DNA from 3 places in the Streptomyces sp. NPDC005423 genome. Region 1 is predicted to be linked to each of the others. Evidence: riboswitches for the same ligand, from Rfam matches in the RefSeq annotation. Region 1 holds a riboswitch; each other region holds the start of a gene.
The links. A riboswitch is a leader RNA that binds a small molecule or an ion and turns the genes downstream of it on or off. The one in region 1 is predicted to bind S-adenosylmethionine.
Positions count from the first base shown of each region.

Region 2: linked by a shared signal. The riboswitch ahead of ABZT12_RS25865 (amino acid ABC transporter permease) and the one ahead of thrC (threonine synthase) in region 1 are both predicted to bind S-adenosylmethionine.
Region 3: linked by a shared signal. The riboswitch ahead of ABZT12_RS17025 (aminotransferase class V-fold PLP-dependent enzyme) and the one ahead of thrC (threonine synthase) in region 1 are both predicted to bind S-adenosylmethionine.

Region 1 covers NZ_JBEXET010000017.1:2,310-12,437, reverse strand. Annotated here, with positions in the region: gene ABZT12_RS19345 (extracellular solute-binding protein) at 1-1,214, shown strand, start outside; gene ABZT12_RS19340 (DUF3263 domain-containing protein) at 1,283-1,516, shown strand; gene otsB (trehalose-phosphatase) at 1,549-2,424, shown strand; gene ABZT12_RS19330 (trehalose-6-phosphate synthase) at 2,468-3,856, opposite strand; gene ABZT12_RS19325 (glucosyl-3-phosphoglycerate synthase) at 3,914-4,858, opposite strand; SAM riboswitch class I at 5,027-5,189, shown strand; gene thrC (threonine synthase) at 5,207-6,499, shown strand; gene ABZT12_RS19315 (ubiquitin-like small modifier protein 1) at 6,496-6,771, shown strand; gene ABZT12_RS19310 (cold-shock protein) at 7,201-7,407, shown strand; gene groL (chaperonin GroEL) at 7,761-9,383, shown strand; gene ABZT12_RS19300 (NADH:flavin oxidoreductase) at 9,576-10,128, shown strand, end outside.
Region 2 covers NZ_JBEXET010000027.1:77,032-87,159, reverse strand. Annotated here, with positions in the region: gene ABZT12_RS25875 (ABC transporter substrate-binding protein) at 1-729, opposite strand, end outside; gene ABZT12_RS25870 (amino acid ABC transporter ATP-binding protein) at 797-1,594, opposite strand; gene ABZT12_RS25865 (amino acid ABC transporter permease) at 1,591-2,580, opposite strand; SAM riboswitch class IV at 2,956-3,064, opposite strand; gene ABZT12_RS25860 (glutathione S-transferase C-terminal domain-containing protein) at 3,141-4,025, opposite strand; gene ABZT12_RS25855 (ABC transporter ATP-binding protein) at 4,289-6,112, opposite strand; gene ABZT12_RS25850 (alpha-L-rhamnosidase C-terminal domain-containing protein) at 6,232-8,868, opposite strand; gene ABZT12_RS25845 (glycoside hydrolase family 19 protein) at 9,197-10,087, shown strand.
Region 3 covers NZ_JBEXET010000014.1:6,855-16,982, forward strand. Annotated here, with positions in the region: gene ABZT12_RS17015 (cytochrome bc complex cytochrome b subunit) at 1-916, shown strand, start outside; gene trpD (anthranilate phosphoribosyltransferase) at 1,079-2,143, shown strand; SAM riboswitch class IV at 2,217-2,333, shown strand; gene ABZT12_RS17025 (aminotransferase class V-fold PLP-dependent enzyme) at 2,497-3,873, shown strand; gene ABZT12_RS17030 (Lrp/AsnC ligand binding domain-containing protein) at 3,955-4,236, opposite strand; gene ABZT12_RS17035 (rhomboid family intramembrane serine protease) at 4,233-5,018, opposite strand; gene ABZT12_RS17040 (hypothetical protein) at 5,176-5,415, shown strand; gene ABZT12_RS17045 (NYN domain-containing protein) at 5,451-6,794, shown strand; gene ABZT12_RS17050 (NlpC/P60 family protein) at 7,004-8,038, shown strand; gene ABZT12_RS17055 (hypothetical protein) at 8,216-8,659, shown strand; gene ABZT12_RS17060 (NlpC/P60 family protein) at 8,915-9,937, shown strand; gene ABZT12_RS17065 (hypothetical protein) at 9,971-10,128, shown strand, end outside.

The DNA of each region.
Region 1 (10,128 bases):
CAGCGCTCCTCGGGGGCTGCGGCCTGACCGGACACTCCGGTGACGTCACCCTGAGACTCGTCGCCGCCGACTACGGCGACTCCAAGGCCAACAGCTCGCGTGCGTACTGGGACGGCCTGGCCAAGGAGTACGAGGCCAAGCACTCCGGAGTGCGCGTCGACGTCAGCGTCTACTCCTGGAACGACGTCGACCGCAAGGTCGCGGAGATGGTCGACGCCGGGCGGGCGCCCGACATGGCGCAGATCGGCGCCTACGCCGACTACGCGGCGGCCGGAAAGCTCTACAGCGCCGCCGACCTGCTCTCCATCCCGGTCGAGGCCGACCTGACGGGACCGCTCGCCGACGCGGGCCAGGTGAAGCAGGTGCAGTACGGCATCCCGTTCGCCGCCTCCACCCGCGTCCTCTTCTACAACAAGACGCTCTTCGCCCGCGCCGGGCTGACCCCGCCGGCCAACTGGAGCGAACTGGCCGCCGACGCCTGGGCGCTGAAGGCGCAGGGCGTGAAGTACCCCTTCGCGCTGCCGCTCGGTTCCGAGGAGGCGCAGGCCGAGACGATGCAGTGGCTGCTCGGCGGGGACGGCGGCTACACCGACGACGTCGGTACGTACACCCTCGACTCGGCTCAGAACGTGGCCACCTTCAGCTGGCTCAAGGACGAACTCGTCGGCAAGGGGCTGACCGGTCCCGTCGCGCCGGCGAAGCTCAACCGGGCCGACGCCTTCGCGGCCTTCGCCGACGGCGACGTCGGCATGCTCAACGGGCACCCGACCCTCATCCAGCAGGCCGTCAAGAAGGGCGTCGAGTTCGGTACGGTCCCGCTGCCCGGGCGGACCGGCAAGGCCAAGAACACGATGGGCGTCTGCGACTGGATGACCGCCTTCAAGCAGAGCGGCCACCGCGACCAGATCGGCGACTTCCTCGACTTCGTCTACGACGACAAGAACGTGCTCGCCTTCTCCCGCGAGTACGACCTGCTGCCGGTGACCAACTCCGCCTCCGACGTCATGGCGGCGGACAAGCGGGACGCCGCCCTCGGCCCGTTCCTCTCCGAACTCCCGCTCTCCCAGCTCTACCCGGTCGGCAAGACCTCCTGGGCCACCGTCAGCGCCGACATAAAGAAGGACATCGGCCGGGCGGTCGCCCCGGACGGCAGCCCCACGGCCGTGCTCAGCGGGCTCCAGGCGTCGGCCTCGCTGGCGGAGAGCGCCGAGTAGTCCGCGCGGTCCGTCCGGCCGCCCCGGCCGGACGGGCGTTGTCAGTGGCGGCAGCTACCGTTTCTGGCATGGAACAGGAGCCGCTGCACCGGAGGGAACAGGACATCCTCGCCCTGGAACGCAGGGGCTTCCCGGGCCCCGGCGCCAAGGAGCGCGCGATACGCGAGGAGCTGGGCCTGGCACCGGTGCGCTACTACCAGCTCCTGAACGCGTTGCTGGACGACGTACGGGCGCTGGCCCACGACCCGGTGACGGTGAACAGGCTGCGCAGGGTCCGGGAGGTACGCCGGTCCGAGAGGTGAGGAAAACGGGCGGCCCGGATAGGGTCGGAGGTATGGGCAGCCCTCATCAGGACTCCACCGACCCCACCGACCCCCCGGCCCCCCTGCCGACCCCGCTCACCCCGGTCGGCCGCGACGGGCTCGACGCGATGCTCGCCCGGCCCGCGAAAGCGGTGATCGGGCTCGACTTCGACGGCACGCTCGCGCCGATCGTGGCCGACCCGGAGCAGGCACGGGCCCACCCGGACGCGGTCCGCGCGCTCGCCGCGCTCGCCCCGAAGGTGGCCGCCGTCGCCGTCGTCACCGGCCGCCCGGCCGGCGTCGCGGTCCGGCACGGCGGCTTCGCGGGCGTTCCCGGCCTGGAACACCTCGTCGTCCTCGGCCACTACGGCGCCGAGCGCTGGGACGCCGTCACCGGCACCGTCAGCGCCCCCGCTCCGCACCCCGGGGTCGCCGCCGTCCGGGCCGAACTGCCGGGCTTCCTCGACCGGATCGGTGCCTGGCAGGGCACCTGGATCGAGGAGAAGGGCCGCGCGGTCGCCGTCCACACCCGCCGGGCGGCCGACCCCCAGGCCGCGTTCGAGACCCTGCGCGCGCCGCTCACCGAGCTGGCCGCCCGCCACGGCCTGATCGTCGAACCGGGCCGCATGGTCCTGGAGCTGCGCCCGCCGGGCATGGACAAGGGCGTCGCGCTCCTCGAATACGTGAGGGAGACCGGCGCCGAGTCCGTCCTCTACGCCGGCGACGACCTGGGCGACCTGCCCGCCTTCACCGCCGTCGACAAACTCCGCTCCGACGGCGTGGCCGGCCTGCTGGTGTGCAGCGGCAGCTCCGAGGTGGCCGAACTGGCCGACCGCGCCGACCTGGTGGTGGACGGCCCGGCCGGGGTCGTGGCACTGCTGTCGGCGATCGCGGCCCGGCTGGACTGACGGGCCGGGCCGGGGCCGGTCAGCCGGGCTGGGGCGCCGGGGTTCAGCGCTCCAGTGCGTGCAGCTGCTCCAGGAACCACTGGGCCGGCGGAAGCGCCGTGGCCGCCGCCGCCAGCCGCTTGGTCCGCTCGGCCCGCTCCCCGGCCGGCATGGTCAGCGCCTCGTGCAGGGCCGCCGCGGTGCCGGTCACGTCGTAGGGGTTCACCGTGATCGCGTCCTCGCGCAGCTCCTCGTAGGCGCCCGCCTCCCGGGAGAGCACCAGCACGCAGCCCTCGTCGGAGACGACCGGTACCTCCTTGGCGACGAGGTTCATGCCGTCCCGGATCGGGTTCACGAGCGCCACGTCGGCGAGCCGGTAGGCGGCCAGGGAGCGGGCGAAGTCGTCCTTCACGTGCAGCACGACCGGAGTCCAACCAGGCGTCCCGTACCGGGAGTTGATCTCCTCGGCGAGCCGCTGCACCGCGGCCGTGTACTCCCGGTAGACCGCGAGGTCCTGCCGGGAGGGGTAGGCGAACGCGACGTGCACGACCCGCTCGCGCCACTCCGGGCGGTCGTCGAGGAGCTGCCGGTAGGCGAGCAGCCCGCGCACGATGTTCTTCGACAGTTCGGTGCGGTCGACCCGCACGATCGCCCTGCGGTCCTCGCCGATCTCCGCGCGCAGGGCCGTCATCCGCTCCTCGACATCCGGGCGGTGCGCGCGCTCGCGCAGGAACTCGGCGTCCGCGCCCAGTCCGTGCACCCCGATCCGGGTCTCCCCGAGGCCCCCGGCGAACTCCGTACAGCAGGCCGTGAACGCGTCCGCCCAGCGGTGGGTCAGGAAACCCAGCCGGTCCGCCCCGAGCATGCCCGTCAGGATCTGCCGGCCGATGTCGTCGGGCAGCATCCGGAAGTACTCCGGCGGCGCCCACGGCGTGTGCGAGAAGTGCCCGATGCGCAGGTCGGGGCGGAGCTCCCGGAGCATCCCGGGGACCAGCGTCAGGTGGTAGTCCTGCACGATCGCGACGGCCCCCTCGGCCGCCTCCTCCGCCAGCGCCCGCGCGAACGCCCGGTTGTACTCCTCGTACGACGCCCACTGGCGCCGGAACTCCGCGTCGAAGACCGGCTCCAGGGGCGTCTGGTACAGCATGTGGTGGACGAACCAGAGCACCGAGTTGGCGATGCCGTTGTACGCGTCGGCGTGCACCTCGGCCGGGACGGCGAGCATCCGCACGCCCTCCTCGCCGACCCCGCGCCGGACCGCTTCCCGGTCACCGTCGGAGAGCGCGGAGCACACCCACAGCGCGCCCGCGTCCGGCCCGATCGCGGAGAGTCCGGAGACCAGACCGCCGCCACCGCGCCGGGCGTTCAGCGAACCGTCGTCACCCACCTCGTACGAGACCGGGCCGCGGTTGGACGCGACGAGGACCTGGGCAGCACCGTACGTGGAAGTCATATGCCACTACCTAGCCCGGCCCGGAAACGCTCAAACGCACGATCCGTATACGGACTCCTAAGCAACCCTGCGTGACCGGTACTCCCGGATCTCCGCCATCGGCGGGCGCTCCTCGGTGTCCACGGAGTACGTCCGCGGTTCGAAGCCGTCCGGGCCCCGCACGAACTGGGTGAGGGACGGCCGGAGGAGGTGTCCGCGGGCCAGCCTCAGCTGGGCGGTGCGGTAGATCTGGGCGGCCATCCGGCCCAGCGCCTGGCCGTCCTGGTGGCGGTGCTTGCGCACCCCGACGTCGACCTGGGCGAGGGCGTCCAGGCCCACCAGGTGCAGCGAGTCGACGAGCATGCCCAGCTCGACGCCGTACCCGACCGGGAACGGCAGCTGTTCGAGCAGGGAGCGGCGGGCCGCGTACTCGCCGCCGAGCGGCTGCACGAAGCCGGCCAGCTGCGGCCAGTGCATGTTCAGCAACGGGCGCGCCATCAGCTCGGTGACCCGGCCGCCCTGTCCCGCCGCGCCGCCGAGCGGACGGTCGTACATCGCCTTGACGAGGTCGATCCCCGGGTCGGTCAGCAGCGGTCCGACGATGCCGGTGACGAAGTCGGAGGAGAACTCCTTCAGGTCGGCGTCGACGAAACAGACAATGTCACCGCCGGTGACCAGCAGTGAGCGCCACAGCACCTCGCCCTTGCCGGGCACGGCGGGGAGCCGGGGCAGGATGTCGTCGCGGTGGACGACCCGGGCGCCCGCCGCGGCGGCCACCTCGGAGGTGCGGTCGGTGGACCCGGAGTCGACGACGACTATCTCGTCGACGAGCGGGACCTGCCGCACCAGGTCGTGGCGGAGGACGGCGACGATCTCGCCGACCGTCTCCTCCTCGTTGAGAGCGGGCAGCACGACACTGACCGACTGGCCGGTGCGCTGCTTGGCGGCCAGGATCTGGTGGAGCGGGCGATCGGTCAGGGACCAGGAGCGGGTGCTCAGCCAGCGCTCGACTTCCTTCAGCACGTTGCGCGGCTCCTCTGCGTTCTATCGGCGAGCGGACACGGAGCGTGTCCGGTTGATCCATCTCGCGGTTCGGACGGCTCTCTCAACTGTCCTGGCCTTCGGTTACAGTCTTGGACAACGCTGATGACCATCGCATGTCGGGGGTCACCGGCGCCCACAATCGAATACCGCTCATCCAGAGGGGCAGAGGGATACGGCCCGTTGAAGCCCCGGCAACCCTCCAGCCGGTCTTGCTCGCATGTGGTGAAAGAACTGCCATGTGGCGGGGCTCCCGGCTCGGGAAGGTGCCAAATCCGTCTCACGGCGAGATGCGTCGTGAGGAAGATGAGGAGAAAGGGCCTCGCCTCCATGGCTGCGCAGACTGTCGCACACACCCCGAATCCGGTGAACGCCGTCGATCTCGGACCCGCCGCCGCCCTCTCGTGCCGCGAATGCGGCCACCGCGTCCCGCTCGGCCCGGTCTTCGCCTGCGAGGAGTGTTTCGGCCCGCTGGAGATCGCCTACGACTTCTCGGGCTACGACACCGAGGACCTCCGCAAGCGCATCGAAGCGGGACCCGCGAACATCTGGCGGTACGCGCCGCTGCTGCCCGTCCCCGCCGACGTGGCCGGCAAGCCGAACATCAACCCGGGGTGGACCAAGCTCGTCCAGGCCGACAACCTCGCCCGGGAGCTGGGCGTCGACGCCGGCAAGCTCTTCGTCAAGGACGACTCCGGCAACCCGACGCACTCCTTCAAGGACCGCGTCGTGGCCCAGGCCATCGAGGCCGCCCGCGCCTTCGGCTTCACCACCCTCTCCTGCTCCTCCACCGGCAACCTGGCCGGCGCGGTCGGCGCCGCCGCCGCCCGGGCCGGCTTCCGCTCCTGCGTGTTCATCCCGCACGACCTGGAGCAGGCCAAGATCGTCATGGCGGCGGTCTACGGCGGCGAACTCGTCGGCATCGAGGGCAACTACGACGACGTGAACCGGTTCTGCTCCGAGCTGATCGGCGACCCGGCCGGCGAGGGCTGGGGCTTCGTCAACGTCAACCTGCGGCCGTACTACGCGGAGGGCTCCAAGACCCTGGCGTACGAGATCTGCGAGCAGCTGGGGTGGCGCCTGCCCGACCAGCTCGTGGTGCCGATCGCCTCGGGTTCCCAGCTCACGAAGATCGACAAGGGGCTGCGCGAGCTGATCGAGCTCGGGCTCGTCGAGGAGAAGCCGTACAAGATCTTCGGCGCCCAGGCCGAGGGCTGCTCGCCGGTCTCCGCCGCCTACAAGGCCGGCCACGACGTGGTGCGCCCGCAGAAGCCGGACACCATCGCCAAGTCGCTGGCGATCGGCAACCCGGCCGACGGGCCGTACGTCCTCGACATCGCGCGCCGGACCGGCGGAGCGGTCGAAGATGTCAACGACGAGCAGGTGGTGGACGCCATCAGGCTGCTCGCCCGGACCGAGGGCATCTTCGCGGAGACCGCCGGCGGTGTGACGGTCGGGGTGACGCGGAAGCTGATCGAGAACGGTCTGCTGGACCCGGCGCTCACCACGGTCGTCCTCAACACGGGCGACGGCCTCAAGACGCTGGACGCGGTCGCCGGCACCGGCCTGACCGCTACCATCCGCCCGAACCTGGACTCCTTCCGAGAGGCTGGCCTCGCATGAGCGTGACCGTCCGCATCCCCACCATCCTGCGCACCTACACCGGAGGCCGGGCCGAGGTCGCCGCCGAGGGGGCCACCCTCGGCGACGTCATCGCCGACCTGGAGAAGAACCACACGGGCATCTCGGCACGCGTCCTCGACGACCAGGGCAAGCTGCGCCGGTTCGTCAACGTCTACGTCAACGACGACGACGTGCGCTTCGAGCAGGGTCTGCAGACGGCCACGCCGGACGGTGCGGGAGTGTCGATCATCCCGGCCGTCGCCGGAGGCTGACCGACCGGTTGGTTACCCTTGGTAAGGCCGATTACCGAGAGTTCATCGAATTGCCCCCTCCGTGAGAGAAACGGAGGGGGCAATTCTGTATGGTTGAGCGCGGTACAGTTGGGGAACCGGCTCGCCGCGCCCCTCCGAGTTCACGCTCCGAGGCCCGCGAGAAGTAGCCAAAGTAGGCAGGTCTTTTGTGGCCAATGTTCCCTTTGTGGGGCCCGACTTGCCCTGAATCCCGACTAATTCTCCGGAATTCACCGAACGCCGATGCCCAGAATTCTCGTCCGATTGACCTGTTGCAGACGGCAGTTGGACAGATACATTCGGCCGCGGTCGACGCGTTCCGGCGCACGCCCCCAACCTGTGGGGGGTGAGGTCTGACCCGGATCCGCGAAGTGTGGATCTGTGCAAGGGCCAGTAATAGGGGAGTTAGGCATGGCTCAGGGCACCGTCAAATGGTTCAACGCGGAGAAGGGGTACGGCTTCATCGCGGTCGACGGTGGTGCGGATGTTTTCGTCCACTACAGCGCGATTCAGATGGACGGCTACCGCACCCTGGAAGAGGGTCAGCGGGTCGATTTCGAGATCTCGCAGGGACAGAAGGGGCCGCAGGCGGACATGGTCCGGCTCGCGACCAGCTGAAGCACGCGCCGACTTTACTGCAGCGTCGTTCTTCTGTTCGCCATAGAAGTTCACAGCAGTTCACAGCAGTGCGCCGAAGGGCTCGTACTCGCGGGTACGGGCCCTTCGGCATGCCCGCCCGGCCTCCCCGGCGGCCCCCGGACGAGGGTCGAACCGTGGGAGCCGCTTGCACTCGGCAGGGGCGAGTGCTAATCATTGGCGTTAGCACTCTGCAGGTGAGAGTGACAACGAGGATCGGGTCGGTGAGGCCCGCAGGCCAAGTGGGGCAAGGAACCACGCGGTCGGCGAGCCGTCCGTCGCGGGCGCCAGCGCGGTCCGGAGCAATCCACCCCAGTCCGGGAGGACCACTTCACATGGCCAAGATCATCGCGTTCGACGAGGAGGCACGGCGCGGCCTCGAGCGCGGCATGAACCAGCTCGCGGACGCCGTCAAGGTGACGCTCGGCCCCAAGGGCCGCAACGTCGTCCTCGAGAAGAAGTGGGGCGCCCCCACGATCACCAACGATGGTGTTTCCATCGCCAAGGAGATCGAGCTCGAGGACCCGTACGAGAAGATCGGCGCCGAGCTGGTCAAGGAAGTCGCCAAGAAGACGGACGACGTCGCCGGCGACGGTACGACCACCGCCACCGTTCTCGCCCAGGCCCTGGTCAAGGAAGGCCTGCGCAACGTAGCCGCCGGTGCCAACCCGATGGCCCTCAAGCGCGGTATCGAGAAGGCCGTCGAGGCCGTCTCCGGTGCCCTCCTGGAGCAGGCCAAGGACGTGGAGACGAAGGAGCAGATCGCCTCCACCGCCTCCATCTCCGCCGCCGACACCCAGATCGGCGAGCTCATCGCCGAGGCGATGGACAAGGTCGGCAAGGAAGGCGTCATCACCGTCGAGGAGTCGCAGACCTTCGGTCTGGAGCTTGAGCTCACCGAGGGCATGCGCTTCGACAAGGGCTACATCTCGGCGTACTTCGCCACCGACATGGAGCGTATGGAGTCCGTCCTGGACGACCCGTACATCCTGATCGCCAACTCGAAGATCGCCAACGTCAAGGACCTGCTCCCGCTCCTGGAGAAGGTCATGCAGTCGGGCAAGCCGCTGCTGATCATCGCCGAGGACGTCGAGGGCGAGGCCCTGTCGACCCTGGTCGTCAACAAGATCCGCGGGACCTTCAAGTCCGTCGCGGTCAAGGCCCCGGGCTTCGGCGACCGCCGCAAGGCGATGCTGAACGACATCGCCATCCTCACGGGCGGCGAGGTCATCTCCGAAGAGGTCGGCCTCAAGCTGGAGAACACCGGCATCGAGCTGCTCGGCCGGGCCCGCAAGGTCGTCATCACCAAGGACGAGACGACGATCGTCGACGGCTCCGGCTCCGCCGACCAGGTCGCCGGCCGCGTCAACCAGATCCGTGCCGAGATCGAGAACAGCGACTCGGACTACGACCGCGAGAAGCTCCAGGAGCGCCTCGCCAAGCTCGCCGGTGGCGTCGCCGTCATCAAGGCGGGCGCGGCCACCGAGGTCGAGCTCAAGGAGCGCAAGCACCGCATCGAGGACGCCGTTCGCAACGCGAAGGCGGCCGTCGAGGAGGGCATCGTCGCCGGTGGCGGCGTGGCGCTCATCCAGGCCTCCAACGTCTTCGAGAAGCTCGAGCTCGAAGGTGACGAGGCCACCGGTGCCGCGATCGTGAAGCTGGCGCTCGAGGCCCCGCTGAAGCAGATCGCCGTCAACGGTGGTCTCGAAGGCGGAGTCGTCGTCGAGAAGGTCCGCAACCTGCCCATCGGTCACGGCCTCAACGCCGCCACCGGTGAGTACGTGGACATGATCGCCGAGGGCATCATCGACCCGGCGAAGGTCACGCGCTCTGCTCTGCAGAACGCCGCGTCCATCGCCGCGCTCTTCCTCACCACCGAGGCCGTCATCGCCGACAAGCCGGAGAAGAACGCCGCGCCGGCCGGCGGCGGCATGCCGGGCGGTGACATGGACTTCTGATCCGCCGCTGGCTGATCAACGTCCTTGCGGAGGGCGGTACTTCCTGGAGACAGGAGGTGCCGCCCTCCGGCGTGTCCGGCATCACAGGGAGACGGCCGGTGGGGCGGGAATGTGGTGGGCGGCGGGGGAGTTGGACTTGACGGACATTCAATGCATACGCACATACCGTCTGGTACCGAGGAGTTCCCCCACGTGACTGTCAACGCCTCCGCCTCCCGCGCCGCCGAGATCCTGGGCCGCCCGATCGCCCTCAACGGCCTCACCGTTCCCAACCGGATCGTCATGGCGCCGATGACCCGCGAGTTCTCCCCGGGCGGCGTGCCCGGTGCGGACGTGGCCGGCTACTACGCGCGCCGGGCCGCCGCGGGCGTGGGCCTGATCGTCACCGAGGGCACCTACGTGGGCCACGAGTCCGCGGGACAGAGTGACCGCGTCCCGCGTTTCCACGGCGAGGAGCAGCTCGCGGGCTGGGCGAAGGTCGCCGAGGGCGTGCACGCCGCGGGCGGCACGATCGTGCCCCAGCTGTGGCACATCGGCATGGTCCGTGAGCAGGGCCAGCCCCCGTTCGCCGAGGCGCCCGCGGTCGGCCCCTCCGGTCTGCGGATCGGCGCCGACGAGCCCACCGGCAGGGCGATGACCCAGGGCGACCTGGACGACGTGATCGGCGCGTTCGCCGAGGCCGCCGCCGCGGCCGAGCGCATCGGCTTCGACGGGATCGAACTGCACGGCGCCCACGGCTACCTCC
Region 2 (10,128 bases), on a different contig from region 1:
GATCTTGCCGGCGGCCAGGGCGAGATAGGTGCTGTTGTTGTCCTGGAAGTACTTGACGGTGAGCTTCTTGCCCTCGGCCGCCAGCTTCTTCTTCCACTCCAGGAGGATCCGCTCCTGGTTGGTGCCGGCGCCGACGGCGACGGTCTTGCCGGCCAGGCTCTCGTAGTCGCCGCCGAAGCTCCACTTGCTGCTCGCCGGCACCGCGAAGCCGAGGTTGTCCTGCCGGTAGGAGGCGAACTCGTACTTCTGCTTGCGCTCCTCGGTGACGGTGACGTTGGAGATGGCGACCTGGACCTTGCCGCTGTCGAGGCCGATGAAGAGGTTCTCCCAGGTCGAGTTCTGCAGCTCCGGCTTGAGGCCGAGGACGGCGGCGACCAGCCGGCCGAAGTCGGCTTCGGAGCCGGTGAGGGTCTTCTGATCCGAGCCGACGTAACCCAGCGGCGGGGACCCGGCGGGCAGGAAGCCGACGCCCACCTTCAACGTGCCGTTCTTCGCCACGGACTTGGGCAGTTCGGCGCTGATCGACTTCACTTCGGAGACCTTGAGCGTGGCCTGCTTGGCGGCGCCGTTGGAGAGCGCGCCCACGGTGACCGTGCCGGCCGCGCTGTCGGTCGTGGTGGCGGCGTCGCTGTCGCCACCGCAGGCGGCGAGCCCGCCGGCGAGGGAGGCGACGACGGTGCCCGCGGTGAGGCCGCGGACGAGTCCGCTGCGGAGGCTGAGGGAAGACATGGCTGTTCCTAGGCTCGGTGTTCGGGGTGTTCGGGAGGGTGGCGGACGCGGCTGAAGTGGCGGGCGGCTAAAGGACCTTGCTGAGGAAGTCCCTGGTCCGCTCGTGGTGGGGCCGGTCGAGGACCTCGTGCGGCGGGCCCTGTTCGACGATCTTTCCGGCGTCGATGAAGACCACCCGGTCGGCGACCTCGCGGGCGAAGCCGATCTCGTGGGTGACGATGACGAGGGTGGTGCCGCTGGTCGCCAGATCCTTGATGACGGCGAGGACTTCGCCGACGAGTTCGGGGTCGAGGGCGGAGGTCGGCTCGTCGAAGAGGATGACGCCGGGGCGCAGGGCGAGGGCGCGGGCGATCGCCACCCGCTGCTGCTGACCGCCGGACAGCTGTCGCGGGTAGGCGCCGGTCTTCTCCGCGAGACCGACCCGGCCGAGCAACTCCCGTGCCAGTTCCAGCGCTTCGGGCTTGGTGAGCCTGCCGGTGGCGACCGGGGCCGCGGCCACGTTGTCCAGGACGGTGAGATGCGGGAACAGGTTGAAGTTCTGGAAGACGAACCCGATGCGGCCGCGCTGGGCCAGGATCGCCCGCTCGCTCAGCTCCTTCAATCGCTCCCCTTGGCGCTTCACCCCGATCAGCTCGCCGTTGACGCTGACGTAGCCGATCTCGGGCTTCTCCAGGTGGTTGACGACCCGCAGCAGGGTGGACTTCCCGGAGCCGGACGGGCCGAGGATCACGGTGACCTCGCCGGGCCGTATCGTCAGGTCGACGCCGTCCAGCACCCGGTGGGCGCCGTACCACTTGTGCACGTTGTGCACGTCGACGGCGGCGGGCACGATCTCCGTCGGCGGTTCGGCTGTCGTGGTGGTCATATCGCGGCCTCCCTGCGGATGCGGGCCCGCAGGTCGGTGAGACCGGCGCGGAGTTTCTGCAGCGGGGTCGGCGGCAGGGAGCGGGTGGCGCCCCGGGCGTAGTACCGCTCGACGTAGAACTGGGCGACGGAGACGACACTGGTCAGGATCAGGTACCAGACGGTGACCACCAGCAGCAGCGGCACGATGTCGCCGGGGTAGGTGGAGCCCATCGACTGCGCCGTGCCGAAGAGGTCGAGCAGGGAGACGTAGAAGACCAGTGAGGTGCTCTTGACCAGGCCGATCAGCTGGTTGACGTAGTTCGGGGTGATGGAGCGCAGCGCCTGCGGGAAGACGATCCGGCGGAACTGGTAGGCCTTGGGCAGGCCGAGGGCGGAGGCCGCCTCGTGCTGGCCCTGGTCGACGGAGAGGATGCCGCCGCGGACCACTTCGGCCGCGTACGCCGCCTCGTTGAGGCTGAGGCCGACGACGGCGACGGCCATGTCGGTGGCGAGCCTCGACTCGTCGAAGGAGAAGAAGGCGGGGCCGAAGGGGACGCCGACGCTGAGCGTCTTGTACAGGGCGCTGAAGTTGTAGAGGAAGATCAGCACGACGATGAGCGGGACGGAGCGCAGCGCCCACACGTAGGTCCAGCTCACCGCGCGCAGCACCGGGCTCTTCGAGAGCCGGGCGACGGCGAGCAGGATGCCGCCGGCGAGCCCCAACACGGCGCTGAGCGCCGCCACTTCGAGGGTGATGAGGAGTCCGTCGAGGATCGTCGGGCGCAGGAACCAGTAGCCGAAGCGGCTCCACTGGTAGAACGGGTTGGTCGCCAGGCCGTGGACGAACTGGGCGACCAGGACCAGCACGACCACGGTGACGGCCCACCGGCCGGGCCGGCGCAGCGGGAGTACGCGCTGCGCGGTCAGTGCAGCCGGGGGGTCCGACCGGGCGTCGGCGGACGGTGTCTCGGCCAGGGACACGGTGGTGCCTGGGGGTTCACTCATGGAGGGCTCCGGCGGTAAGTCGGACACCCGGACCGCGGCGGCCGTGGCTGGGCGAGGACGGCGGAGCCGTCGACGACCCTGCGCCGCGGCGCAGTTGCACGGAGGGAAACGCAGTGACCGGGAGCTGGCGGACAACGGCTCACCGCACGGGCGGTGTTCGTCGGTAACGCGGGAAGCGGGGGCTGGGAGGAGCGTCAGCCTCGACAGCGGGCGCAGCCCGGTCCGGTACACAGTGCGCTGTTGACGCGGAGCAGATCGACGGAGCGGTCGGCGACGAGCGGGTTCGCGGACGGCCGTACGCAGCCCTGGGAGCGGCGCGGGGCCGTCCTGGTCGCTGCGTACATGTCCGTCACCGTCACTCTTCTGGGCCCGTGGGCCTCGCGCTTACCGAAACGTCATCCGGTCCGGTCGTCACCTGGGGCACCCCACCGCGTGCGAGGGTTGCCGGTCAGCTAGCCAGGGCTTGTCGCTGACGCTCATGACCGATCTGGCCGTAAGTTAGACAATTGCCCGAACGGATGTCAACGCCGGTCCACCGACTGGACGCCGCGGCACGCCGTTCAGCTGCGGCGGGCCTCGGTTCCGTCCGCCGCGTGGGCCGCCCAGTCCAGGATCTGGACGGCGGCTCCGGCCGCCTCCAGGCCCCGGCAGTGGGCCTCGTGGCGGCGGGCGATGCCGTCGAGGTCGAGCCGGCCGCCGAAGGCGGGGTGGGCGGCGAGCCGCCGGGCGTAGGCCCACAGCCGGGGGTGGTCGGCGACGCGCTGGACGGCGGCGGCGTCCAGGTGGTGGCGGTGCACGGTGTCGAGCTGTACCAGTGACACCCACAACTCGACGTCCGCGGCGGTGAGTTCGTCGCGGATCAGGAACTCGAGGCCGTCCAGCCAGCGTTCCAGCGCGCCCAGTGTCTCCAGCAGCCGGGCGAGGGCCGCGTCGCGTTCCGGCTGTCCCGCGCCGGCCGCCCCGGCGCACTGCGCGGCGTCCTCGATGCCCTGGGCGCACATCCGCTCGACGGCCTCGATCTCGGAGTCGGCGCCGGCCGGGTGGAGGTCGGGGCAGCCGGTGCCGAAGTGCCGGGCGAGGTCGCGGACGATGTCCTGGGCGTGGTTGCTGACGATCCGTCCGGACCAGTCGTCGCTGAGCACCGGCGCGGCGGCCGGTCCGGCGTAGTGGTGGGCGCCGGCCTCGTAGAGCGGGCGCAGGGCGCGGTGGCCGCCGTCGGCGTGGTCGGGCACGGCGGGCAGGTAGGTCACGGGGCAGACGTCGTCGAGACCGAGCAGGCTGTGGGTGACGGCGATGCGCAGACAGTCGGGGTCGGCGGTGGACAGGTGCAGCCGGTAGCGGCGCGGCACGGCGTAGTGGCCGCTGCGCGCGTCGCGTCCGATGCGGCCGCGGAAGGCGGGGGCGGGCCGGTCGGACGGGACGGCGGCGGAGGGCGTGCTGGACATGGGTCTCCCCGGGGACGGGCGCGCGGACGCGCGGCGGAAGCGTCGTCGAGCGGTGGGCGGGTGTCAGCGCAGGGGACTGATGGCGCTGCGGACCCGCAGCAGATCGATGTGACGGCGGGAGGTCAGAAGGGGCGTACGGATCACTCGGCTGGTGACCGGCTGGAAGCGCCCCATTGTTTCCCTACCTGTTCACTAGGATTCCCATCTGGAGTGTCGATCCACCTCCGCGCGCCGTCAAGAGGGTGTCCACGGGGCGAGCCCGGTCAGGACCGGGTAACCACGTCGGAACCGGCGGTGCTCTCGTCGAGGAATCCGCCCGACTGGTGCTGCCACAGCTTGGCGTAGGCGCCTTCGGCCGCGAGGAGTTCCTGGTGGGTGCCCTGCTCCACGATCCGTCCCCGGTCGAGCACGACGAGCCGGTCCATGCCGGCGACCGTGCTCAGCCGGTGCGCCACCACGAGCGCGGTCCGCCCCTCCATGAGCCGCCACAGCGCCTCCTGGACGAGGAGTTCGCTCTCGGAGTCCAGCGCGCTGGTCGCCTCGTCGAGCAGCAGGATCGGGGCGTCGCGCAGGATGGCCCGGGCGAGCGCGACCCGCTGGCGCTGGCCGCCGGAGAGCTTGATGCCCCGTTCGCCGACCATGGTGGCGAAGCCGTCCGGCAACGCGTCGGCGAACTCCGTGACGTGGGCGGCGTCGGCGGCCCGGCGGATCTCGGCCTCGGTGGCGTCCGGGCGGGCGAAGGCGATGTTCTCCCGCAGGGTGCGGTGGAACATCGCCGGGTCCTGCGGGACGTAGGCCATCAGTCCGCGCAGGTCGGCCTGGCGCAGCCGGCTGATGTCCTGGCCGCCGACGAGGATGCGCCCGGCGTCGATGTCCGTCATCCGCAGCAGCAGCCGGGCGAGGGTGGTCTTGCCGCCGCCGGAGCGGCCCACCAGGCCGACCTTCGCGCCGCTGGGCACGGTCAGGTCGAGCCCCCGGAAGAGGGGCTCCGCGCCCGCGTGGGCGAAGAGGACCCGCTCGAAGCGCACGTCGGCCGCCTGGGACCGCACCGGTTCGGGGACCGGCGGGTCGAGCACGGTCGGGGGCTTCAGCAGCAGCTCGGTGAATTGCGCGGCCTCCGTCATCGCGCTCTCCAGCCGGCGGTAGATCTGGTTGAACTCGAACATGATCCGGGTCGCGTTGGAGTAGTACGTGAAGGCGACCACGACGGCCTCGACGCCGTGCGCTCCCCCGCCGAGCGCGACGGCGAGCAGCAGGCCCAGCGCGTTGGTGAGCACGGAGAGCGGTGCGACGAGGGTGTCGATGCGCAGGTTGCCGTAGTCCCAGGAGCGCAGGGTGAGGCGGCGGGAGCGGGCGACACGGGAGCGGTGTTCGGCGGCCTCCCGTCCCTCGGCGGCGAACGCACGGACCGTGTCCATGTTCATGAGGCTGTCGGCGACATGGCCGGAGACCTCGGCGATCGCCTCCTCCCGCAGGTCGACCAGGGCCTGCCGGCGCCGCACCAGCGGCGCCACGCACGCGCCGGTCAGTACGAGCATCGCCAACAGCCCTACGACGAGGAGCGGTTCGTAGCGCCACAGGACCACCGAACCGAACAGCAGCGGTACGAGGCTGCCCACCACCTGGAAGGTCATGGTGTCGACGAAGTCCTCGAAGCGGGAGGCGAAGCTCAGCACCCGCTTGGTGAGCGAGCCGGCGAAGTTGTCGTGGAAGAACGCGGCGTCCTTGGCGAACAGCGCGTCCATACCGATCACGTACAACTGCTCGACGCCCAGGGCGTCGAGGCGGTTGAGGCAGTGCAGGCCGACGCGCCAGAACCCCTCGGCGAGCAGCAGGGTGCCGGCGAAGACGAGCACGTACGGCCACGTCGCGCCGACGGTGACCCGGGCGTCACCGGCGATCCGCGCGACGAGCTTCGCGACGACCAGCGGCGCGATGTAGTTGATGCCGATGTTGCCGACCGCCGGGAGCAGCATGGCGGGGACGGTCAGCCGCCGTAGGCGGCCCAACTCCTTTCCGTAGTGGCGGAGTGCGAGGAGCACGGAGCCCCTGCGCGGGTGCATCTCACGTGTTTCAGGCGATTCCATCCCAACCCTGTGATGTCGAGGGGCGGTTGTCCGGAACGGAAAGTGTCCCGCGCGGACACCCTCGGCGTCCACGTGTTTACGCTTGGTGACATCACAGGATCGAGCGGCGTCAAGTGGGGTCAGGTGGACGGCTGTTGGCTCACGAAGCTGTGGGTGCCCGGGCCGAGGTCCGAGACGACGACGGTCCCGCCGGTGCCGGTCACGGAGCGGGCCACGGCCCGGCGCCCGTCCCAGAGGGTCCGGCGGCCGGCGCGCACGTGCTGCCCTTGCGCGTCGCCGGGGAACGCGACCGAGCCCCGGGTGTGCGCGGGCACCTGGACGGTGAGCCGGAACTGCCGGGCGTCGTTCTCCCACTCGACGGTCAACGGGCCGTTCGGGGTAGGCAGTTGGCCCGTGGCCCAGTCGACGTCGCCGGGCTGCGGGTGGACCTCCCAGGTGGCGTAGCCGGGCGAGGTGGGCCGGGCGCCCAGCAGGTGGTGGGTCAGGGCCGGCAGCACTCCGGTGGACCAGCCGTGCGCCATGCTGGTGAAGGCGCCCTCGTACGGCGACCCGTCCGGGCCGATGCCCTCCCAGTGGGTGGTGCCGGGGTCGTTGCGGTCCATCCAGCCGTAGGTGCGGCGGATCTGGTCGAGCGCGGAGGCGGCCCGGCCGCTCAGGAAGCGGGCCTCGATCTCCGGGTAGGAGGTGAAGGCGTAGACCCGCTGGGACGCCTGCGCGAAGAGGGTGTCGTTGTCCATGAACGCGTTCCCGTACGGCTGTCTCGTCGTCGCGTCGAGGTGGGCGAGCGCCGACGCGGCGCGGCCGGTGTCGGCGATGCCCGTGACGACGGCCAGGGCGTTGCCGTCCTGCGCGTGCCGCACGGGGCCGGTCGCGGAGTCGAGGTAGGCGCCCGCGTCGGCGTCCCACAGCAGCGCGTTGACGGCCCGCGCGACCTGCTCCGCACGGGCGCTCCAGCGGGTGGCGTCGGCGTCCTGGCCCAGCGCTCCGGCCAGTTGGGCCGCGTTCTTGAGGGCCTGCACGTAGAGCGCGTTGTAGTAGGTGACGCGGCCCGTGCGGCCCAGGAACGCGTAGTCGCCGTAGCCGCTGGTGCCGTTGAGGCCCTTGCTCAGCAGGCCCGCGCCGTCGGTGACGCTCGGGTACCAGGCGTCCAGGACCTTCACCAGGGCCGGGTGGTAGCGGGCGGCGTAGGCGCGGTCCCCGGTGTAGAGGACGTAGTCCCAGCTGCACGTCACCCAGTACAGCGGATAGTCGAAGAGGGGGAGGGTGTAGCCGTTGATGGAGGCGGGCGGGATCCAGCCGTCGGCGCGCTGGTGGTCGGCGAGGTCGGCGAGGACGTTGCGGGCCGCCGCCGCGGTGTCGTCATGGGTCAGGTAGAGAGTGCGCGCGGAGACGGCGAGGTCGCCGACGTAGGGGTCGCGGTCGCGTTTGGCGCCGTCGTGCAGGACCTGCTTCCCCTCCAGGGTGGCGCTCCAGGCGCCCCGCGGATCGACGTCGTCCTGGCGGAAGGTGTCGGTGACCAGTTCGTTGGTGTACGAGGCTCCGTACCAGTAACGATTCAACTCCTCGTCGGAGCAGAGGAACCAGCCGCGGTAGGTGCTGGGCGTGCCCAGGCAGGCGGTGAACCGCAGCTCCACCGAGTCGATCTCCACCGTGCCCCAGGGCTGCGCGGCGGGGCTGTCGGAGGCGAGCGCGTCGAGGCTGACGGTGAGGTAGCGGAAGCCGTGCAGTCCGTCGGCGAACACCTTGTCGCCGGCCTGGAAGCCCTTGTGGTCCTCCCAGTCGGCGCCGCCCGCGGGTACGGCGAACTGGTCCGTGCCCTGTCCGGCGCCGCCCGCCTGGTCGGAGCGGGTGAAGTCCGAGCGGCCGGTGAGGAACTGGCGGGTCTCGGAGAACGCCAGCCGCACACCGGGCGAGCCGGCGGAGGCCGAGACGAACCGGAGCCGCGGATACCCCACCACCACCTTGCCGAAGTCCACGGTGACGCTCGGGACGGGAACCGGGGCGACCGGTGCGGGCCACACCTCGTTGATCCGGGTGAAGTCGCCGTGCGAGGTGTCCTGGGCGGCGTTCACCGTGATCCGCACCCGGTCGGTGGTGAACTCCTCGGTGAACGGAACGGCCCGCTGGACCGCGTCGTTCCCCGTGACCGTGGCGGCGGTGTGCCAGTCGCCGTCGCGCCACACGTCGACGGTGAGGTCGGTCGGCACTCCGTCGGCGTTGGAGATCACGGTGATCCCGCGCACCGCCGTGACCTGGGGCGTGACGATGGTGAGCGTGTCGGGGAACACCCCGATGGTGTCGTCGTTCCAGAAGGTGTCCGGGTCGCCGTCGACGGCGTTGGCCGCGTCGTAGGTGCGCGGCCGGCCGTCGTTGCCGTTGTTGCCGGCGTGCGCCGACGAGGCCTGGGCGGTCGTGCCCTCGGGCCAGCGGGGAGCCGCCTCGGGGCTCGGCCGCCGCAGCACGGTGGTGGCGCCGCCCGGCTTGAGCAGCGCCTCGGGGTCGCGGACGTCGCCGTCGACCGAGATGATCCGCACGGGCCGGACCGTACGGGAGGCGGGACCCTGCACGTACTGGTGCCAACCACGCTTGCGGCGGGCCGAGTTGGCGGTGCCGGTCGCGACGGACCCGTCGGCGGGGAGCGCCTGTGCCGACGGCGGCGCGGCGCCGAGGGCCGCGACGGTGAGCCCCGCGGTGCCCGCCGCGGCCAGAACGACGCGTCGGGAAACGCCTTCCTCCGGTGTGCCGTGCGACGCCACGATGCCTCCCTGAACTCTGAACGACAGTGCGTTGAATCGTTTCATTCGCCAGTTGCGAGGTGACGCTATCTCGAACACGGGGTGCGGTACAGGGTGGTGACAGGAGTGGCGGAAGTGCGGGGACACGCGCAACTCGCGCGGCGGGAACGGCGGTTGACAGGTCTATACCCTTGACTGGTCCATACCAATGCGGTTGAGTGAGGTTTCCCCATCCCCCACCACGGCCGCCCCCCACGCCGTGGCCGGTCCGCCCGGCTCGTGCGCACAAGGCTTCGCTCCGCCCTGCCCCCGACGGGGAACGGCCGTGCTTCACAGAGGAGTCGTGCCTGTGTCGAGGCGCCGCATCTCAGCAGTCCTGACCGCACTCGTGCTGGGAGGCCTCACCCCCGTGGTCCTTCCCGCCGCGAGCGCGTCCGCCGCCGCGTGTTCCAGCTACCCCGACTGGGTGGCGGGCAGGTCCTACGCGACCGGGAACATCGTCCGCTACACCGACGGCAAGGCTTACATCGCCGAGCACGACAACCCCGGCTACGACCCCGTCATCAGCACCTGGTACTGGGAGCCGTACGCCTGCGACAGCGGCCCCAGCACGCCCGTCGGCAGCTTCGTGGTGAGCGAGACGCAGTTCAACCAGATGTTCCCGAACCGGAACTCCTTCTACACCTACAGCGGTCTCACCGCCGCCCTCGGCGCCTACCCCGCCTTCGCCAACGCCGGCAGCGACACGGTCAGGAAGCAGGAGGCCGCGGCCTTCCTCGCCAACGTCAGCCACGAGACGGGCGGGTTGGTGTACGTGGTGGAGCAGAACACCGCCAACTACGCGACGTACTGCGACTGGAGCCAGTCGTACGGCTGCCCGGCCGGCCAGTCCGCCTACTACGGGCGCGGTCCGCTCCAGCTCAGCTGGAACTTCAACTACAAGGCCGCGGGCGACGCCCTCGGCATCGACCTGCTCGGCAACCCGTGGCTGGTGCAGAACGACGCCGCCGTTGCCTGGAAGACCGCGCTCTGGTACTGGAACACCCAGAGCGGCCCCGGCACGATGACGCCGCACAACGCCATGGTCAGCAGCGCGGGCTTCGGCCAGACCATCCGCTCCATCAACGGCTCGGTGGAGTGCGACGGCCGGAGCCCGGCCCAGGTGCAGAGCCGCGTGGACGCGTACAACCGCATCACCTCGATCCTCGGCGTCACCCCCGGCGCCAACCTCTACTGCTGACGACCGGCCGACGCGACGGATCTCCCGCCTCGTGGAAGAGG
Region 3 (10,128 bases), on a different contig from region 1:
CAAGCACACGCAGTTCGCGGGTCCCGGCAAGACGAACAACAACGTCGTCGGCATGCCCCTGCTGCCGGTGTACATGGCCAAGGCCGGCGGCTTCTTCTTCCTGGTCTTCGGTGTCATCGCGGCCATCGCGGCGATCGCCTCCATCAACCCGATCTGGGCGATGGGTCCGTACCGTCCCGACATGGTGTCCACGGGCGCCCAGCCGGACTGGTACATGGGCTTCTCCGAGGGCCTGATCCGTGTCATGCCGGGCTGGGAGCTCAACTTCTGGGGCCACACGCTCGTCCTGGGCGTGTTCATCCCGCTGGTGATCTTCCCGCTGGTCCTGGTGACGATCGCGGTCTACCCGTTCATCGAGGCCTGGGTCACCGGCGACCGGCGCGAGCACCACATCCTGGACCGCCCGCGGAACGCCCCGACGCGCACCGCGTTCGGCGCCGCGTGGATCTCGTGGTACTTCGTGCTGCTCATCGGCGGCGGCAACGACATCTTCGCCACGCACTTCCACCTGTCGATCAACGCGATCACCTGGTTCGTCCGGGTCGGCTTCTTCGTCGTACCGGTGCTCGTCTTCCTCGCCACCAAGCGGGTCTGCCTCGGCCTCCAGCGCCGGGACCGGGACAAGGTGCTGCACGGCCGCGAGTCGGGCATCATCAAGCGCCTGCCGCACGGTGAGTTCGTCGAGGTGCACGAGCCGCTCAGTCAGGACGCGCTGCACACGCTCACCGCGCACGAGCAGTACCAGCCGGCCGAGATCGGCGCGACCGTCGACGAGAACGGTGTCGAGCGCAAGGTGAAGGGCTCCGAGAAGCTGCGCGCCAAGCTCAGCAACGCCTACTACGGCGACGAGTCGCAGATCCCCAAGCCCACCGTCGAGGAGTACAAGGAGATCGCCAGCGGCCACGGCCACCACTGATCGCTGCGCACGCCACGCCACGGTCGAAGGGCCCCCGTCCGGTTGTCGGACGGGGGCCCTTCGCCGTGCCCGGCGCTGGATAGGGTGGGCGCACCGGATTCACCGGGTGCGCCGGCGTCACTCCGGCAGCCACTGCTTTCTACGACCATCAGGAGCGGCCCCATGAGCGCTGTGACCCCCGCTGGAGGCGACACCGCGGCGGGCCGTTCCTGGCCCGACGTACTGAGCGCGCTGCTGGCCGGCCGGAACCTGAGCGCCGCCGACACCGCCTGGGCCATGGACCGCATCATGAGTGGCGAGGCCGCGGACGCCCAGATCGCGGGCTTCCTGGTGGCGCTGCGGGCCAAGGGCGAGACCGTCGAGGAGATCACCGGCCTGGTCGAGACGATGTACGCCCACGCGAAGCCGCTGGAGATCCCCGGTCCGGCCGTCGACATCGTCGGTACGGGCGGCGACCGGGCGCGCACGGTCAACATCTCCACGATGTCCGCGGTGGTGATCGCCGGCACCGGGGCGAAGGTCGTCAAGCACGGCAACCGCGCCTCCTCCTCGGCGAGCGGTTCGTCCGACGTGCTGGAGCGGCTCGGCATCAACCTCGACCTGACGCCGGAGCGGGTGGCGCAGGTGGCGCAGGAGGCCGGGATCACCTTCTGCTTCGCGGCCAGATTCCACCCGTCGATGCGGTTCGTCGGCGCGGTCCGGCGCGATCTCGGGATCCCGACCGCGTTCAACCTGCTCGGCCCGCTGACCAACCCGGCCCGGGTCACCGCCTCGGCGGTCGGCTGCTTCGACACGCGCATGGCGGGGCTGATCGCGGGCGTGCTGGCCGAACGGGGGGCGTCGGCGCTGGTGTTCCGGGGGGACGACGGGCTCGACGAACTGACGACCACGGCGACCTCACGGGTCTGGACGGTCCGCGACGGCAAGGTGACCGAGGAGACCTTCGACCCCCGGGACGTCGGCCTCGAACTGGTCCCGGTGGAGGCCCTGCGGGGCGCCGACCCGGAGTACAACGCCGGTGTCGCCCGCCGCCTCCTGGACGGCGAACGCGGCCCGGTCCGGGAGGCCGTCCTGCTCAACTCGGCCGCGGCGCTGGTGGCGTTGGAGCGCGGGGACGGCCCGCTCGCGGACCGGCTGCGGGCCGGGATGGAGCGGGCCGCGGAGTCGATCGACTCGGGGGCCGCCGCGCGCACCCTGGAGCGCTGGTCGGCCGCGAGCAACGCGTAGCCCGGGCCTCGGCGTCCCGCGATCCGGACACGGGTTGCGGGACGCCGATCACCTCACGTACGTTTTCTGACCAGGTCATGAGTGACAGTCATGAGGCCCCGGCCGACTGTCCGGCAACCCTCCGTCCGTGGCGGGGTGCCCCGGGTGAAGACCAGGCCGTGGGCAGCGAGGTCCGCGGCAAGCGCGGGCCCCTCGAAAGACACCAGGGGTCCTGGTATCGAGGGAGCCCTCTGTGAGCAAGCGAATGCGATAGGGCGTCGAGCCCCGCCTCCGCATACCCCTTTCACCTTTTCCCGCGCCGGAGTGGTCTCCGCTCGCGCGGTGAAGTCGCCTGCCTCATACGGGAGTTCGCCATGTCTGTCACCACCGCTGCCACCGACCGGACCGTTTGTTCCCCGCTGCCCGTTCTGGGCCGGGATGTCACCGTCCCGCTCGTGACGGGCGGCGAGGTCACCTACGCGGCGCTCGACTACGCGGCCAGCGCCCCGGCCCTCCAGCGCGTCTGGGACGACGTGGCGGCCTACGCGCCCTACTACGGCAGCGTCCACCGCGGCGCCGGCTACCTCTCGCAGCTCTCCACCGACCTCTTCGAGAACGCCCGGAAGACGGTCACCGAGTTCCTCGACTGCCGCGCCGACGACCAGCTGATCTTCACCCGCTCCACCACGGACTCCCTCAACCTGCTCGCCCAGGCCCTCCCCGCCGACTGCCAGGTCTTCGTCTTCGAGACCGAGCACCACGCCTCCCTGCTGCCCTGGCGGGACGCCCGGGTCACCTACCTCGACGCCCCGCGCACCCCCGGTCAGGCCGTCGAGACCCTGGAGCGCGCCCTCGCCGGGCGCGCCGTGTCCACCGCAGGGGGCCAGGGCCCGGCGCTGGTCTGCGTGACCGGCGCGTCGAACGTCACCGGCGAGCTGTGGCCCGTACGGGAACTCGCCGCCGCCGCGCACGCCCACGGCGCCCGGATCGTCCTGGACGCCGCCCAGTTGGCCCCGCACCACCCGGTCTCCGTCCAGGACCTCGACGTCGACTGGATCGCCTTCTCCGGCCACAAGCTCTACGCCCCCTTCGGCGCGGGCGTGCTGGCCGGCCGCGCCGACTGGCTCCGGGCCGCCGACCCCTACCTCGCGGGCGGCGGCGCCTCGCGCCGGGTCACCCGGCGCGAGGACGGGGGAGTGGACGTGGAATGGCACGACAGCGCGGCCCGCCACGAGGCCGGCTCGCCCAACGTGATCGGCGCCTACTCCATCGCCTCCGCGTGCAAGGCGCTGACCGAGGCGGGCTTCGACACGCTGGTCGCGCGGGAGCGGTACCTGATCGAGAAGGTCCGCACCGGCCTCGCCGGGGTCCCGCGGGTGAAGGTGCTCTCCCTCTTCGGCGACGACGCCCCCCGGGTCGGCGTGCTCTCCTTCGTCGTCGAGGGCTGGAACAGCTCCCACTTCGCCGCCGCCCTCTCCGCCGAGTACGGCATCGGCGTCCGCGACGGCCTCTTCTGCGCCCACCCCCTGGTCCGCACCCTCCTCGGCAGCGACCCGCAGACCCAGGGCGAGTGCGGGGCCCCCGAGGCGGCGCCCGGCGAGAAGTCCCTCAACGCGATCCGCGTCAGCTTCGGCGCGGGCACGCCGGACGAGCACGTGGACCGGTTCGTGACGGCGGTACGGGAGCTGGTGAGCGACGGCGCGCGGTGGAACTACCGCACGGAGGACGGCCGTTGCGTCCCGGCGGTCTGACCGGACACCTGCCGCGAGGCGGCGTTCACGAGGCGGCGTTCACGAGGCGGCGTTCACGAGGTGGCGTTCACGAGGCGGTGCTCACGAGTCGAGCCCGATCGCGAACGCCGCCTCCAGGTCGTGCTGGGAGTAGGTCCGGAACGCCACGTGCGTGTCCGTCCCCTCCACGCCGGGGATCTTGCTGATCCGCCCCGGGATGACCTCCGCCAGGTCCTCGTGCTGCCGCACCCGCACCATCGCGATCAGGTCGTAGGTCCCGGTCACGGAGAACACCTCGCTCACGGACTCCAGCGCGGCGATCGACTCGGCGATCTCGGGGATCCGGTCCACGCTGGTCTTGATGAGGACGATCGCGGTGATCACGGCTGGTTCTCTCCCTCGGGGGCCGTAGCTGGGGCGGACTTCACTCTAGTCGCCCGCCGGTCCCCCACCACCGCCCCGCCGGGGCCGCCCCGCGGGCCCCTCCGCCTGCCGAACCGCAGCCACGCGTAGCCGAACCCCAGCGAGAAGCCCACCAGGTGGGCCAGGTAGGCGACGCCGGGTCCCTGGGACGCCTGCCCCAGCGCGAGCCACTGGAGGGCCGCCCAGAAGGGGAGGACGACCCAGGCGGGGAAGCGCAGCGGCAGGAAGAAGAGGAACGGGAGCAGGCTCGTCACCCGCGCCCTGGGGAACAGGTACAGGAACGCGCCGAGGACCGCCGAGATCGCCCCGGACGCGCCGACCAGCGACTGGGCGGAGCCGGCGTTGGCGACCGCGTAGCCGGACAGGGCGAGGTATCCGCAGACGAGGTAGAAGAGCGTGAACTCGGCACGGCCCAGCCGTTCTTCGGTCATCGCCCCGAAGACGTAGAGGAAGAGCATGTTGCCCAGGAGGTGGACCCAGCTGCCGTGGATGAAGAGGGCCGTGACGGGGGTCAGGGCCTCCCGGGCGGCGCCGTCGAGGAGCGCGGCGGGGACCACGCCCCAGCGCCGGAAGTACGCCCGCTCCGCGGCGAGCAGCGCGTCACCCGTGCCGTACGCGGGGGCGAGCCCCGACGCCGGGCCGAGCGCGAAGATCAGACAGCACAGGGCGATCAGTCCGTACGTCATCGGCGCCGACGGCTTGCGGAGCACCCGGCCGGCCACGGTTCCCCAGCTGCTGATCATGAGTACAGAGCATGGCGTACCGGGGCGTGGCGGGGCATACCGCCTCGCCGCGCTGGACGGCCGAGCGGCGGGCGCCCCCCAGGCCGTAGGGTTACGAGCCATATGCGTCGGGGAATCCGGTGCATCACGGAGACTAGAAGGAAAGCGGACAGCCACGATGACGGTTCCCCTGCCGACCGCCGCGACCCGGTGGCGCTGCACCCTCTGCGGCAACCTCACGCGCTTCGACGTGACCCGCTCGTCGAAGGTCGTGGAGTACCTCCACCTCGACCTGGCCGGTGAGCCGAAGGTCGAGGAGCGCGAGGTGGTCAGTGAGACCATCGAGTCGGTGCGCTGCCGCTGGTGCAACGCCGTGGACCAGGTGGAACTCGTGGACAGGCCGGGCGCCGGCTCCTGACGGGAGCGGGACCCGCACGGATATTGGGGTGACGGATGGTGGAGACCGGGAGCGGGGGGCCGGACGACGGCGCCGCTGAGGTGCTCGACCGTCCGCTGCCCGACGGCGTGCGCCGACGGGTCGTGCAGATCGTCTCCGACGGCTTCGGCGGCCTGACCGTAGCCGAGCTGCCCGGCCAGCTGCGCCAGTACGCCCGCTTCGCCCCCAACCGGCGCGCCAAGTTCGCGGGCAACGCGATGGCCGCCGCCCTGGAGACCGACCCGCTCTTCCGGCAGCGCATCGGGGAGAAGCTGAGAGAGACCCAGCCGGAGCTGACCGCCGCTCTCGACTCCGGCTCGCCGCCCCCGGCCGCGGACCCGCTCGACGTGGCGGCCGCGGCCTATGTGCTGCGCCCCGCCGGCTGGGTGAAGCTCGTCACCGCCGCGGGCGAGGAGGCCCAGCGGGCCGACGCCGAGCGCGCCGACGAGGAGAGCCGGGCCGAGCTGGAGCGGCTGCGCGGGGAGCTGGACCGGGCCCGCGAGGCCACCCGCTCCGAGACCGAACGGCTGCGCACCGAGCTGGACGCGGCGAAGCGGGAGGCGGAGGCGCTGCACCGCAAGCTGCGCGCCGCCCACAGCGACGTCAAGCGGGGCGAGGCGGCGCTGCGCAAGGCGCGGGCCGAGATGGACACCGTGCGCGCGGAGGGTCAGAGCCAGCTCTCCGCGGCCGAGAGTGAGGGCCGGCGGCTCAAGGGCCGGCTCGGCGAGGCGGAGGCGGCCCTTGAGGCCGCCCGCAAGGCGGCCCGGGAGGGGCGCAGCGTGGGCGACATGCGGGTACGGCTGCTGTTGGACACCGTGCTGGAGGCGGCTCAGGGGCTCCGTCGCGAGCTCGCCCTGCCGCCTGTCTCGGTACGGCCGGCGGAGACCGTGGACGCGGTGGAGCCGGGGCGGATGACCCCCAAGGACATCGCCGCCCGCGCCCTGTCCGAGAACGATCCGGCGATCCTCGACCAGCTGCTCGCGCTGCCGCAGGCGCACCTGGTCGTCGACGGCTACAACGTCACCAAGACCGGATATCCCCAAATGCCGCTGGAGAAGCAGCGGTTGAGGCTGCTGGGCCAGCTCTCGCAGCTCGCCGCGCAGACCGGTGCCGAGGTCACCTGTGTCTTCGACGGGGCCGAACTGGCCGCCCCCGTGCTGCTCGCGCCGCCGCGCGGGGTGCGGGTGCTGTTCTCCAAACCGGGCGTCACCGCCGACGAGTTGATCCGTCAGCTGGTGCGGGCGGAGCCGCCGGGCCGGCCGGTGATCGTCGCGTCGACCGACCGCGAGGTGGCCGACGGCATCGCCAAGGCGGGCGCGCGACCCGTGGCTTCCGCGGTACTTCTCAAGCGACTGTCGTGAAGGTCAACGTACAGGTTTAATGCCGCAATTGACCGAAACCTCACGCAACGTAGCGTCAACTGGTCATCACTGCACGTTGGTTATATGCAAAGAATGCATTGCGTGACGGCTTTTTTTCGGTGAGGATTTGAACTGATCACGGTCAGGTCACTAGGGTCTGGGCTCAAACCTTTGATCGGGTGATCACTCACTAGAAGGAGCTCGACTCCGTGGCGTCTCATCGTCGACCGAAGCAGCCGAGCCGCACGCGCGTGACCGTGCTGACCACCGCAGCCGCTGCCGCCGTGGCTTTCAGCGCCCAGGCCGCCAACGCCGCGCCGAGCGAGAAGCCCAGCAAGGACGAGGTCAAGTCCAAGGTCGACGCCCTCTACGAGCAGACCGAGCAGGCCACCGAGAAGATGGACGGGGCCCAGGAGAAGCAGGACAAGCTCCAGAAGGAGATCTCCACCATCCAGGACAACGTCGCCCGCGGCCAGGAGGAGCTCAACAAGCTCCGGGACAGCCTCGGTTCGATGGCGAGCGCCCAGTACCGCACCGGTGGCATCGACCCCTCGGTACAGCTCTTCCTCTCCTCGGACCCGGACGACTATCTCGACAAGGCCTCCACGCTCGACCAGTTGAGCGGCCAGCAGGTCGAAGCGCTGAAGAAGATCCAGGCGAAGCAGCGCGAACTGGCCCAGGAGCGCGCCGAGGCGAGCGACAAGCTCAAGGATCTCTCCGCCACCCGCGCCGAGTTGAAGAAGAAGAAGGACGAGGTCAAGTCCAAGCTGGCCGCGGCCCAGAAGCTGCTCAACACGCTGACGGCCAAGGAGAAGGCGGCCCTCGACGCCGAACAGGCGCGGGCCAGCCGCAGCTCCACCGCCCGGGTCGACCTCGGCAGCACCACCTCCGCCTCCGGCCGCGCCGCCGCCGCCTTCGCCGCCGCCCAGTCCGTGATCGGCACCCCGTACGTCTACGGCGCCTCCGGCCCGTCCTCCTTCGACTGCTCGGGCCTCACCTCCTGGGCCTACGCCCAGGCCGGCGTCTCCATACCCCGAACCTCCGAGGCCCAGGCGAACGCGGGCACGATCATCTCCAGCGAGAGCGCCCTGAAGGTCGGTGACCTCGTCATCTTCTACGGCGATCACCACCACGTCGGCCTCTACGCGGGCAACGGTCAGGTCCTGCACGCCCCGCACACCGGCGCGGTCGTCCGCTACGAGTCGATCGCGGACATGCCCTTCCAGTTCGGCGTCCGCATCTAGTTCCCCGTCAAAACCCTGGAATCAACCTGGAGTTGTGCAGTTCTTTGCCGACGCGATACCTTCTGGTGAGTATTCGACAGAGGGGGACATATGCATCGGTTTCGGATAGCCGCGATGTCGGTTGCCGCGGCAACCTGCTGTGCCTGTGGGGTGGTGTTCGCCGGTACCGCTCACGCGGTGGCCAGCAAGTGCACCGGGGTGCAGTCGAAGGCGTTCTCCACCCCGGGTTTCGACACGGACGTCAACCTCCAGGTCTGCATCCAGGAGACCAGCCCGGCGAGCAACGACTACCGGACATACACGGCTGTCGTCACGGGCTCGTTCGCGGACGGAGGCGGGGGGAGTACCAGGAAGTTCGACAACTTCGACCTGGAGATCCGGCTGGAGTCGCGCGCTGCGGGCTCAAGCGGAAGTGACTATGTCGACAGCAAGGCGGTCTGCGACGTCACCGCTGACATCAACCGCGACGACGGCGGAGCGCTGCGCTGCCAGACGGGCCTGGAGATGAGCGTCAACATGGGCCCGCTGGTCACGGGGGACTCGACCGTCCGCTACGACATCGACGCGGACGGCAAGGGGGCGCTGGGCCCCTGGGAGCTCCAGGGCTCCCCCCACCTGTAGGGGAAGCCCCCTGACCGTGGCACCGTACCCGGTCCGCCCCGACCGTCCGAACGGGCGAATCGGAGTCGTCGTCGGTGACCCCGCGCCCCGCCCATGACCTGCGTCAGAGGCGGGGTTTCGCGTTTCGTGTCCCGCGGGGTCTTTGGTCCGGGGCCCTCCACGCCGCTACTGTCTGCCGCGTTTCCCTCACTCTCCGGGTCGGACCCGGGCCGGGGGAGCAGACCGTGTCCGCCAGCGGAAGGAGTGCGGCTTACCGTGGGGTTCCATCGCCGCCTTGCACCGTCCGGGTTCGACCGGGGCGCCAGTACCGCGCTCTGTGTCCTGTCCGCCGCCGCCGCGGCACTCGGCGCCGTACCGGCCATCGCCGCGCCGGCCGCTCCGCACGACGACACCCGGGCCGAGGTGGACCGGCTCTTCCAGCAGGCCGAACAGGCGACCCAGGCCTTCGACCGGGCCGACGAACGGGCGGGGCGGCTGCGCAGGCAGGTCGGGGCCGCGCGGGACCGGATCGCCCGGGAGCAGCAGCGGGTCAACTCCCTGCGAGAGACGCTCGGTTCACTGGCCGGGGCCCAGTACCGGGCCGGCGGTATCGACCCCTCGATCCAGCTGCTCTTCTCCGACGACCCGGCCGACTACCTGGAGAAGGCGTCCACCCTCGACCGGATCACCGCCCAGCAGGCGGGCGAACTGAAGGCGCTCCAGGAGGCCGTGCGCGAGCTGGCCCAGGAACGTACCGAGGCGGCCGGACACCTCGACGAACTGGAGCGGAGCCGCAAGGCCGTCGCCTCCCACAAGCGCACCGTCGAACGGAAACTCGCCAAGGCCCGGCAACTGCTCAACGCCCTGCCCGCCGCCGAGCGCGCCTCCTACGACCACGCCTCCCGCTCCGCCCGCGTCGACGTCCCCGACCTCGGCACCGGCGTCCCCTCCTCGGGCCGGGCCGCCGCCGCCCTGGCCGCCGCCCGCGCCGCCCTGGGCCGGCCCTACGTCTGGGGCGCCAACGGGCCCGGCGGTTTCGACTGTTCGGGCCTGATGCAGTGGTCGTACGCGCACGCGGGCGTCCAGCTCCCGCGCACCTCCCAGGAGCAGCGCCACGCCGGCCGGCACATCCCGCTCTCCCAGGCCCGACCCGGTGACCTGGTCGTCTACCGGTCCGACGCCAGCCATGTCGCGATGTACGTGGGCAACGGCCGGGTCATCCACGCGCCCTACCCCGGCGCCCCGGTGCGCTACGACCCGGTGGGCATGATGCCCGTCTCGTCGGTCACCCGCGTCTGACGGAGCAGCGGCGAAGGGTCGTACGATCGGGAAGTGGCTGGTCGTAGGCGGGTCCCGCGCTCCGCGCTCGTCGCGCTCGCTCTGCTGCTCGTCTCCCCGGTGGGGTGCGGCGGGCCGACCGCGACGGACGGCGCGCGTTCGGCGGTGCGGGCGGTGCTCGACGCGCGGGCGGCCGCGATCCTCCGCCACGA